Regions from separate parts of the Tindallia californiensis genome, predicted to be linked through region 3. Evidence: riboswitches for the same ligand, from Rfam matches in the RefSeq annotation. Region 3 holds a riboswitch; each other region holds the start of a gene.
The links. A riboswitch is a leader RNA that binds a small molecule or an ion and turns the genes downstream of it on or off. The one in region 3 is predicted to bind cobalamin.
Positions count from the first base shown of each region.

Region 1: linked by a shared signal. The riboswitch ahead of cobT (nicotinate-nucleotide--dimethylbenzimidazole phosphoribosyltransferase) and the one ahead of BLV55_RS12980 (ABC transporter substrate-binding protein) in region 3 are both predicted to bind cobalamin.
Region 2: linked by a shared signal. The riboswitch ahead of BLV55_RS13745 (ABC transporter substrate-binding protein) and the one ahead of BLV55_RS12980 (ABC transporter substrate-binding protein) in region 3 are both predicted to bind cobalamin.

Region 1 is NZ_FNPV01000003.1:302,391-305,533, forward strand. Features, by position in the region: gene BLV55_RS05460 (sodium:solute symporter family protein) at 1-915, opposite strand, end outside; cobalamin riboswitch at 1,126-1,338, shown strand; gene cobT (nicotinate-nucleotide--dimethylbenzimidazole phosphoribosyltransferase) at 1,438-2,487, shown strand; gene BLV55_RS05475 (ABC-F family ATP-binding cassette domain-containing protein) at 2,484-3,143, opposite strand, start outside.
Region 2 is NZ_FNPV01000012.1:7,871-11,013, forward strand. Features, by position in the region: gene BLV55_RS13740 (FecCD family ABC transporter permease) at 1-821, opposite strand, end outside; gene BLV55_RS13745 (ABC transporter substrate-binding protein) at 836-1,804, opposite strand; cobalamin riboswitch at 1,902-2,083, opposite strand; gene BLV55_RS13750 (4Fe-4S binding protein) at 2,360-3,143, opposite strand, start outside.
Region 3 is NZ_FNPV01000010.1:88,234-91,376, forward strand. Features, by position in the region: gene BLV55_RS12980 (ABC transporter substrate-binding protein) at 1-1,270, opposite strand, end outside; cobalamin riboswitch at 1,420-1,611, opposite strand; gene BLV55_RS12985 (methyl-accepting chemotaxis protein) at 1,675-3,143, opposite strand, start outside.

The DNA of each region.
Region 1 (3,143 bases), on a different contig from region 3:
TAAGATTGTCGTAGTGGCTATCAATGCCATTCCCGGATTAATGTCCGGAAAGGTAACTCTGGCGGAAAAAGCGATAATTGAAACCGCCGGATAAATAAAGATTACCCCTATTAGCCATCCTATGGAACCAATTCTGGTATCTCGGCTACCACGAGAAGCCGCCAGTCGCTGATACATATTTTGATCTCCCAGCAAAAGGAACAGAGAGGGAATCAGATATCCCGTCAGTTGTAAGGGAGTCAAACCACCTAAAACTTCCAAGCTTGATGGCGGAACCGTTTCTGTGATATTTGCCCATCCGCCAGCCGCATTAATGGAAAAGGGGATCCCAACTCCAAGCCCAATAAGAATAATAAAGGCACCAATAGCATCCGTTGCTGCCACTGCTTTAAGCCCACCTGCAGCAGCAAGAAAAACAATAAGCACAGCGGCAATAATCGTTCCTGTCTGTACCGGAATGCCTGTCGTTACATTTAAGACAAACCCAAACCCTTGGAATTGATAGCTCACAATTCCCACATAAGCCAATACAATCACCAATACCGAGAGCATTTTAGCTGATTCACCGTATTTGGTTTCCAATATTTCACTGATGGTATATTTTCCAAAAGTCCGTATTCTTTCCGCAATAAAAAACAATAACCCAATTCCCACAATAGCCGAAACACTTTGTAACATGGCCGGCCATATGCCAAAGCTGTACGCAAGGGAGTTGCTGCCTCCTGTAATCGTACCACTGCCAACCCAGGTGGCGATTAGCGTTCCCATCAATACAACCGCACCCAGAGATTTTCCAGCCAGAATAAAGTCTTCACTGGAAGAGATCTTCTTTGAATAAAAAATACCCATTACTACCATGATGACCCCATACCCTGCTAAAAACCACAGCAGAGTGGGATTATGCGTTAATTCCATTCTTTTCTTCCTCCTTGTTTTTTCCTTCTTTTTTTAGTTTTACAGTATTGATTACACCTATACTGTAATTAGTGGCGAAAAAAAAGCACCCTTCGCCTACTTTGTTTAAATAATAACATACCTTAGGCTTTTCGTCTATTCCAAAACCAGACCTATCCGAAGAACTTGACAAATCCATCTCTCTGAGGTACATTTATTTAGAGTCATTTCATTTATCTGATGACTACTGGTGCTTCTTGAGGCAATCCTCTCGAAGAGAATAGGGAATAGAAGTGAGAATCTTCAGCGGTCCCGCCACTGTAACCGGGGAATTAATTCGCAGTAATCCACTGTCTTCAAAGGCTCATGCCTGAAGAAGGACGGGAAGGAGCGAAGGCGTGATGATCTGGAAGCCAGGAGACCTGCCAGTAGGGAACTTTTGCTAATGATGTGGATTATGGTAACATCCTCAGTATGTTTATGCTGAGGTTTTTTGCTATTTAAAAACAAATTAAAAACAGAAACCCAAGGAGGAATTATCGTATGCCGTCATTAAAAGAAACCATCGATCAGATCCAACCTCTTAAAAAAGAAGCCATGGATTTGTGTCAGAAAAAGCTTAATAACCTGACGAAGCCACCAGGCAGTTTGGGGGTGCTGGAGGATATCGCTATTCAGTTAGCCGGTATAACAGGCAGCACATCACCGTCTGTTAAGAACAAAACAATGTTGGTGATGGCCGGAGATCACGGAGTTGTTGCTGAAGGTGTCAGTGCTTTCCCTCAGGAAGTAACCCCTCAAATGGTTCTGAACTTTATCAATGGGGGAGCTGCTATCAATGTTTTCTGCCGTCATGCCGAGGCGAAGGTAGTGGTGGTGGACGTGGGCATCGTCGGTGATTTTACTCATCCTGATCTTATCCAAAAAAAGATAAAGCAGGGCACCGACAATATTGCTGCCGGGCCTGGGATGAGTTATGACGAAGCTGTAAAGGCCATTGAAATAGGAATCGAAATGGCTCATGAAGAAGTGCAACAGGGAGCCGCTTTGTTAGGTGCGGGTGAAATGGGCATTGGCAATACAACTCCCAGCAGCGCTATATTAGCCGCATGCATTGATTTACCCTTGGAACAGATCGTCGGTAGGGGGTCGGGAATTCAGGATGAGGCGCTTACCAATAAAATCCGGGTGATTCAACAGGCTTTAGACATTAATCAACCAGACGCAACCGATGGAGTTGATCTTTTGGCAAAAGTAGGCGGCTTGGAAATCGCTGCCATGACTGGCGTTATGCTGGGTGCCGCCGCTCATCGGGTACCGGTAATGGTTGATGGTTTCATCGCCAGTGCGGCTGCTTTGGCTGCCAGTCGCATCTGCCCTAAGGTTACTCCGTATATGATCGCTTCCCATGCTTCTATGGAGCCAGGTCATCAGCATGCCCTCCGTCTTTTAGGTTTAACACCCATGCTTCATATGAACATGCGTCTAGGAGAAGGTACCGGCGCTGCCTTAGCCTTCCACTTGGTAGAAGCTTCCACCAGAGCCCTTGAAGAAATGAGCACCTTCGCTGATGCTGGCGTTACTTCCAGTTAAGCTTTCTTTTGCGCTTTTAATTCCAGGTATTCTTCATAGGTTTTTCGATAATCTTTGATTCCGTCATCGGTTATTTCAATAATGCGATTGGCGATGGTATCGACAAACTGATGATCGTGAGACGTAAACAATACATTGCTGGGGTAGGCTTTCAGCCCATTGTTTAATGCTGTGATTGATTCCAGATCCAGATGATTCGTGGGCTGATCCAGTAATAGGACGTTGGCATTTTTCAGCATCATTCTCGATAGCATACACCGGACCTTTTCTCCACCAGAAAGGACTTTCACCTTTTTCAGGGCATCTTCTCCGGAAAAAAGCATTTTTCCGAGGAAACCTCTTAAATACACTTCCGATTTTTCTTCTGAATACTGCCGCAGCCACTCTACCAGGTTTAAGCCTTCCTGATCAAAATAGTCTGCATTATCTTTTGGCAGATAGGCAGTGGTAATCGTTACACCCCATTTTACCGTCCCTTGGTCCGGTTCCCATTCTCCTGCCATGATTTTCATTAACGCTGTATTGGCTCTTTCATTTTCACTGACAAAGGCTATTTTATCTTCTTTTCCTACGGTGAAACTGACGTTTTTTAACAAGGTTTCTCCTTCTACGGTTTTTGAAATCCCTTCCACCATTAAGATGTCTTTTCCTACTTC
Region 2 (3,143 bases), on a different contig from region 3:
ACAAACCCTATAGCACCACTAATTGCCACCATAATTCCTGTTGTCAGGGCCGTCACCACTAATAGCATTTTGCTAAGTTGATGGGTATTCACTCCAAGAGTGATAGCTGTTTCTTCCCCCATTAACAAAATATTAAGCATTCTGGATTGGTAAAAAAGAAAAAGAAAGGTACCGATAACGGCTATCAAAGGAATCCATAAATGAGACCATTTAGTACCACCTAAACTTCCCATCATCCAAAAGAGCGCATTGCGGATTCCTTCTTCTCTTGGTGCTGTCATAATAATAATATTCGTTAGTGCATTTAACATGGCCGAAAGAGCTATTCCAGACAAGATAAGCCGAACAGGCAATACTTTTCCTTTTACTTGCGCCAGCATAAAAATAAACAGAACCGCCGCAAGAGCTCCTGCAAAGGCAGCAAAAGAAATCGCCATTTGTCCGAAAAACCGGAAGAATCCTAATACAATCACTAAGGTTGCGCCAACGGAGGCTCCGGAAGACACGCCTAAAATATAGGGATCTGCCAACGAATTTCTCAGAAGCGCCTGCATAGTAACTCCTGACAGCGACAGTCCGGCACCAACGATGGCTGCCAGAAGAACTCTCGGAAACCGAATATCCCATACAATGTGTTTTTGCGCTGTTGTCCAGTCTTCTTCCAGCAATGGTTCCAACACCGCGAACTGACTAAAGGCAATTTCCCACACGGTTCGAAACCCAATAGAGACGGGTCCAATAGCTACAGCCAAGGTAACGGAACCCACCAATAAGACCAAAAACAATATCGATAATTTTGGCATCGAAATCGATTTTTTCATCTAGACAGCTCCCTTTAAAACTGTTCTGGATAGAACCCTTCAGCTAATATCCGAAGGGCATCTACATTGCGCGGACCCTCAAAAACACTGGGAAGTGGCAGGATGACAAAACGTTGGTTTTTCACAGCATCCACCTCCTGCATAAAGGGGTTAGTAAGCAGTTCATCGATTTTCTCTTCTGCCGTTTCATCTCCATAGTCATTGATCACAATAACTTCTGGATTGCGGTCTACGACTTCTTCCCAATTAACACTTCCCCAGTTATTGGCAATGTCATCAAAAATATTTTTACCACCAGCCATTTCAATCAGGGTTGTTTGCAGGGATTGTCCCGCCGTAAATACCGCGTCTCCACCCATATCAAAAACAAGAACTTTCACCGGTTCTTCTATTTCTCCCAATTGTTGCTGAATCGTTTTCATCTCCTGTTGCATTTCACTGACAATAGCAATTGCTTTTTCTTCCACATCAAAAATCCTGCCCAAGTTCAGAAAGTCTTCATAGACATCATCCATGGTTGCTCCATTTACCAAGGTTCCTTTTACCGCATAGGCATGAATTCCATAGGTTTCCATTTCGTTCACAGAAGCTGTTCCATTTGCACCAAAGGCACTGTCACGCCCATATACAAAGTCCGGCTCAGCGCCTAACAAAACTTCCATAGAGGGATATCTTTCGGCTAACACAGGGATACGGTCAAAATCATCCTTGAATTCCGGCAGGATTTCAGCGTTGTTAAAAGCCGTTCCTACAATACGGTCTCCCAAGCCTAAGGTAAATAATATTTCGGTTGTATGAACATTCATACTGACAATTCGCTCTGGCACTTCGGTAATGCTTAAGGTTCTATTAAAATTTTGGATCGTCACCGGTTGATAATCCGTTATTGTTTCTTTGGAGTCCGTTTGAACTTCTCCTTTTCCGCACCCTATAAAAAGCAGGATTCCCATCATTAGTAACAGAGACAGCCATTTTTTCTTCATTTTCATTCTCCTTTTTTAGGGCATTAAAAAAAGCCCCTTAATTATTAAGAGACTTCCCATCTTAGTTCTCTTTACCTACTTTCCCCTTGTCGCTTTACGCATGTTTTCATTTAAGGCAGGTCTCCTGGCTTGCGTTTCTTCCTCCTCCCAGCCTTCCCAAATTTCTTCAGTGGCATCTTAGGGATTCGTCTTCGCTTACAGTGGCGGGTCCGCGCCGGACTATAACCGGTCTTTCCTATTCTCCTCCTTTTAAGAGGCACCTTAAGGATTTATAATTTATTTATCTATTCATCCTATCATAGGAAGATTATGAAAACAAGCTATTTCTTATCTTTAACGAAGTCGATCATCCAGCACTACCTTATTCCTTCCGGATTTTTTCGCTTCGCAAAGAGCTCCATCTGTCAAATGACATGATTGCCTTCAAATTGCCGGTTCAGAATGTCAGTGGGGACGGGGACAACTCAGCCTGAGGTAACTCAACCCGTCCTTACTGTTCTGTTCCGAACCGTCCCTTTGTGTTCTTGCCTTCCCCTGTGTGTGTAGAAAGTGATGTTACCCATAATTTAAGGAAATTCGATGTTCCGGACAGACACTAGCACACAGTCCGCAACCTGCACATTTTTCTGTATTCACCGTATAAGAAAGGTCGTTATGTATGATAGCTCTGTTCAAACAAGCCGATTTGCAATGGCCCATACAATGATTGCAGTCTTCCTTTTCCTTTATAAAAGCTACTAATGGTTCTTTCGGAATCTCTTCAAAGGACAACAAGGATTCTAGTGCCTTTCCCCGAACTTCATCCAAGCTCTCAATATTCAGGTTTTTCATAAGGTCTTCCAGTTCCTTCAGAATGGTTTTCAGGTGGCTGTACCCATGAATCATCAATGAACTGCACAACTGAACCGTGACGGCACCAAGCATGGAAAACTCCAAAACATGTTCTCCCTTACTCACGCCTCCGACCCCAGAAACAGGCAGATTAGTTGCCTGTACCATCGAAGCCAAAGCCGCAAAAGCGATAGGACGTATTCCTTCCCCAGAATATCCACCATAGGTAGGCAGCAAGGCTTTTCTTGTATAAAGATCTACTCCGGGGATAGCCCTCACCGTATCGATGCCACTTAACGCCGCTGCACCACCCCGCTTAGCCTCTCTGGCCAGTTTTCCGATATTTAACACATTGGCAGAAAGTTTTACTATCACTGGAATATTCACGCTTTCTGTTAATGCTTTAGTAAACACATAAAGTCCTTCAGGAGAATCAACAATCCCGTCAATGCCTTCTCCATGAGGTGAAAAAAGGCTCATTTCAATTGCATCCACTCCGTAGGATTCA
Region 3 (3,143 bases):
ACTGACGCTCTCGAAAAGCGGCACCATCCATGATGCTGATGCTGGAAGGCAAGCCAAGTTCCGATAAGACGGATTGCAGGTATTCCGCCTGTTCTTTATAAGGGTACCGGTCTAAGGCCCAGGAAGGAACAATAATTTCAAGTTCCGGTGTTTGATCACCAAGGACTTCTGTGACCAAGGTCTTGGCTTTTTCTGGATCATAGACTGGAGAAATGGGTTTAGCAAAGGGAGAAGCGGCGTTGAGAATGTTGACGGTAGGTTCTGGATAACCGTTATAAAACTCTTGCACCAGCAGTTCTCGGTCAATGGCTAAACTAAGGGCTTTTTTCATCTTCGGATCATTAAAAGGAAACCGTGTTCCATTACAAGACAAGTAATGAGAAATGGTTGATGGCTGGTAAGAAAGGGCAAAACGATCATCGTCCAATAACTGTTTGGTTAATTCTGGTGTTAAAGCGCCCAAATCTAAAACGCCCATGATTTCTTCGGCTTTTAAGGCAGCAAATCGAGTCTGTGGATCTGGAATAATTCGAATTTGAATATTTTTCACCTGAGCTTTTTCGCCATAATAATCTTCGTTGGCTTCCAGCTTTACATATTGGTTCCTTTCATGTTCCACCAGCCTGAAAGGACCTGTTCCCTGAGCAATCGTCGTAAAATCCGTTGTTTCGTCAAAGGAATCCGGACTATACATGGCACTGCCAAAATTAGCCATATTATAAGGAAGCAAGGCAAAAGGTTCTGAGAAAATCATTTTCACCTGATGGTCCTCTATTTTTTCGATGGATTCAAAATGGGGATATACAGCATCGAAATGGAAGGTGTAGAAGGAGGAACTTTTTCCATGCATGTTTGAATAGCGATCATAATTGGCAATGACCGCATCCGCGTCAAAAGAATGACCGTCATGAAAAGTGACACCTTCCTTTAGGTGAAAAATCCATTCCGTAGCATCTTCGTTGCGTTCCCAATGGGTTGCCAGCTTAGGAGCTGGTTGCTGATCGGGTCCGATGGCTACCAGAGGTTCCCATACGGATAAAATGGAGCTCATGTAAAAAGCATCCTCCGGACCTGGGGCGACATCTCTTGGACCAGCCAACACAACCTCTTTTTCATAGAGATCCTTTTCAACTTCCTGAGTGAGTTCAACTTCCTGTGAGGTATCCGAATCAGCATCCGTTGATCCGCCATGGCATCCGGCTAAGAGTAAAAAGCTCATAAGCCCGAGAAACATCACGGTCCATAATATTTCTTTTCTTTGTTTCATCATGGTACATTCCCTTCTTTCGTCTTTTTTTCTCTTTTTAAGAGTGGAGATGGAGGATGCTACTACATGCTAAGGGCATCAAAAAAGCCCCTTAGCATGGCTACTAAGAGACTTTCTCATCTTAAGTCTTCCTAAAAAAAACGCAAAGGTTCTGCGTCGTCTTTTTCAAGGCAGGTCTCCTGGCTCGCGCATCATTCTCCTCCCAGTCTTCCCAGATTTCTCCAGTGACACTTTAGGGATTCGTCTTCGCTTACAGTGGTGAGTCCGCACTGGTTTTTCACCAGTTTTCCTATTCTCCCTTGTATCCTGTTGAGGATAAGGGCACCTGAAAAGATGATAATAGTGTACCCTTTATGAAAGATCCTGTCAACGGGATGGAACTGGCGGCCAGGTATTTAAGCGGATGCTTACAGCTTAAATACCCACATGGCGGTATCCATTTTGGCGGCCATATCAGATAAGACCTCTGTGGCACTGGAAATTTCTTCCATAGAAGCGGTTTGTTCTTCGACGGAAGCAGAAGCTTCTTCTGTTCCCGCTGCATTTTCTTCTGAAATAGCCGATAGATTTTCCATAATCTGAACCAGATGATCTTTGTTGGTTTCGATGGTATTGCTAGAGGCTGTCAGTTTCTCTACCAGGATACCGGCTTTTTCTACGGCATCGGCAATGTTAGAAAACTGTGTTTCGGTTTCGTCTTTACTAACTCTTTCGATACTCAGTGCTTCATTGATTTCACCCATTGCCTGCACGGCTGTCTGGGATTTTTCTTTAAGTTCTTCAATGATGCCTTTGATTTCGCCAGTAAAGGTGTTTGACTCTTCCGCCAGTTTTCGGATTTCTTCAGCAACCACCGCAAATCCTCGACCCTGCTCACCGGCTCTGGCGGCTTCGATGGCAGCGTTTAGTGCCAGTAAATTGGTCTGATCGGCAATGGCCTGAATCATGCTGCTGGCATTATCGATTTTATCGGCACTGGCCTGGTTGCTTTGAACGGCTTCGCTCATGACGCCTATCAACTGACCGCTTCGATCCATGGTGGCGGACAGCTTATCCATTACGTCGATGCCTTTATCCTTTTGTTGTTGGATTTCTTCGGTAATATTTTTAACGGAAAGCACATATTCCTTATTTTGGGTGAGGGAATTTTCCATTTCAGTTACATTCTGTACAGCCGTTTCCACATTTTGCGCCTGATCTGTTGCACCTTTGGCGATTTCTTCAATGGTTTTTGCCACTTCCTGGGAAGCGGTGGAAGACTGTTGGCTGGTAGCTGTCAATTCCTCTGCTGAAGTAGCCAATTGTTGGGAATGACCTTTGATGTCTTTTACCAACTTTGCAAAATTTTCCTGCAGGGTGATCAAGGAGCGGGTCATATCGCCAATCTCATCTGTTCGGTTCTGAAAGGAATCATTTGCATGAGCTTGATTTTCTGTTAGATCATACTGAGCTAGTCGGTCCATTGCTTGAGAAATATGTTTAATAGGAGCTACGGTTTTTTGTGCAATGCCGACAGACAGCAGGATGACAAGTAGCATTCCCAGACCGCCAATAAGCATATACTGATTCCGAAGACTAATTAGTGGCTGGTAGACCTCGTCTTCATCAAGAACAACCCCCAAAACCCAGCCAGTAGAAGCTACCTTTTGATGAAAAAGAATTTTATTCATGCCGCCTTCCCGGTAATGCTGGACACCTCTTTCTTTTTCTACGGCTTCCTGATAGATGGTGTCAAAAAAAGAATGATCATTAAAATTGGTGTTGATTAATTCCTCAGAAGGATGGGTTAGAACCGTTCCATCTTGGGAAACGAGAAAACCATAACCAGATTCGCCTATCTCTACTTCAGCAATGGTTTGGGTTAATGTATCTAAAT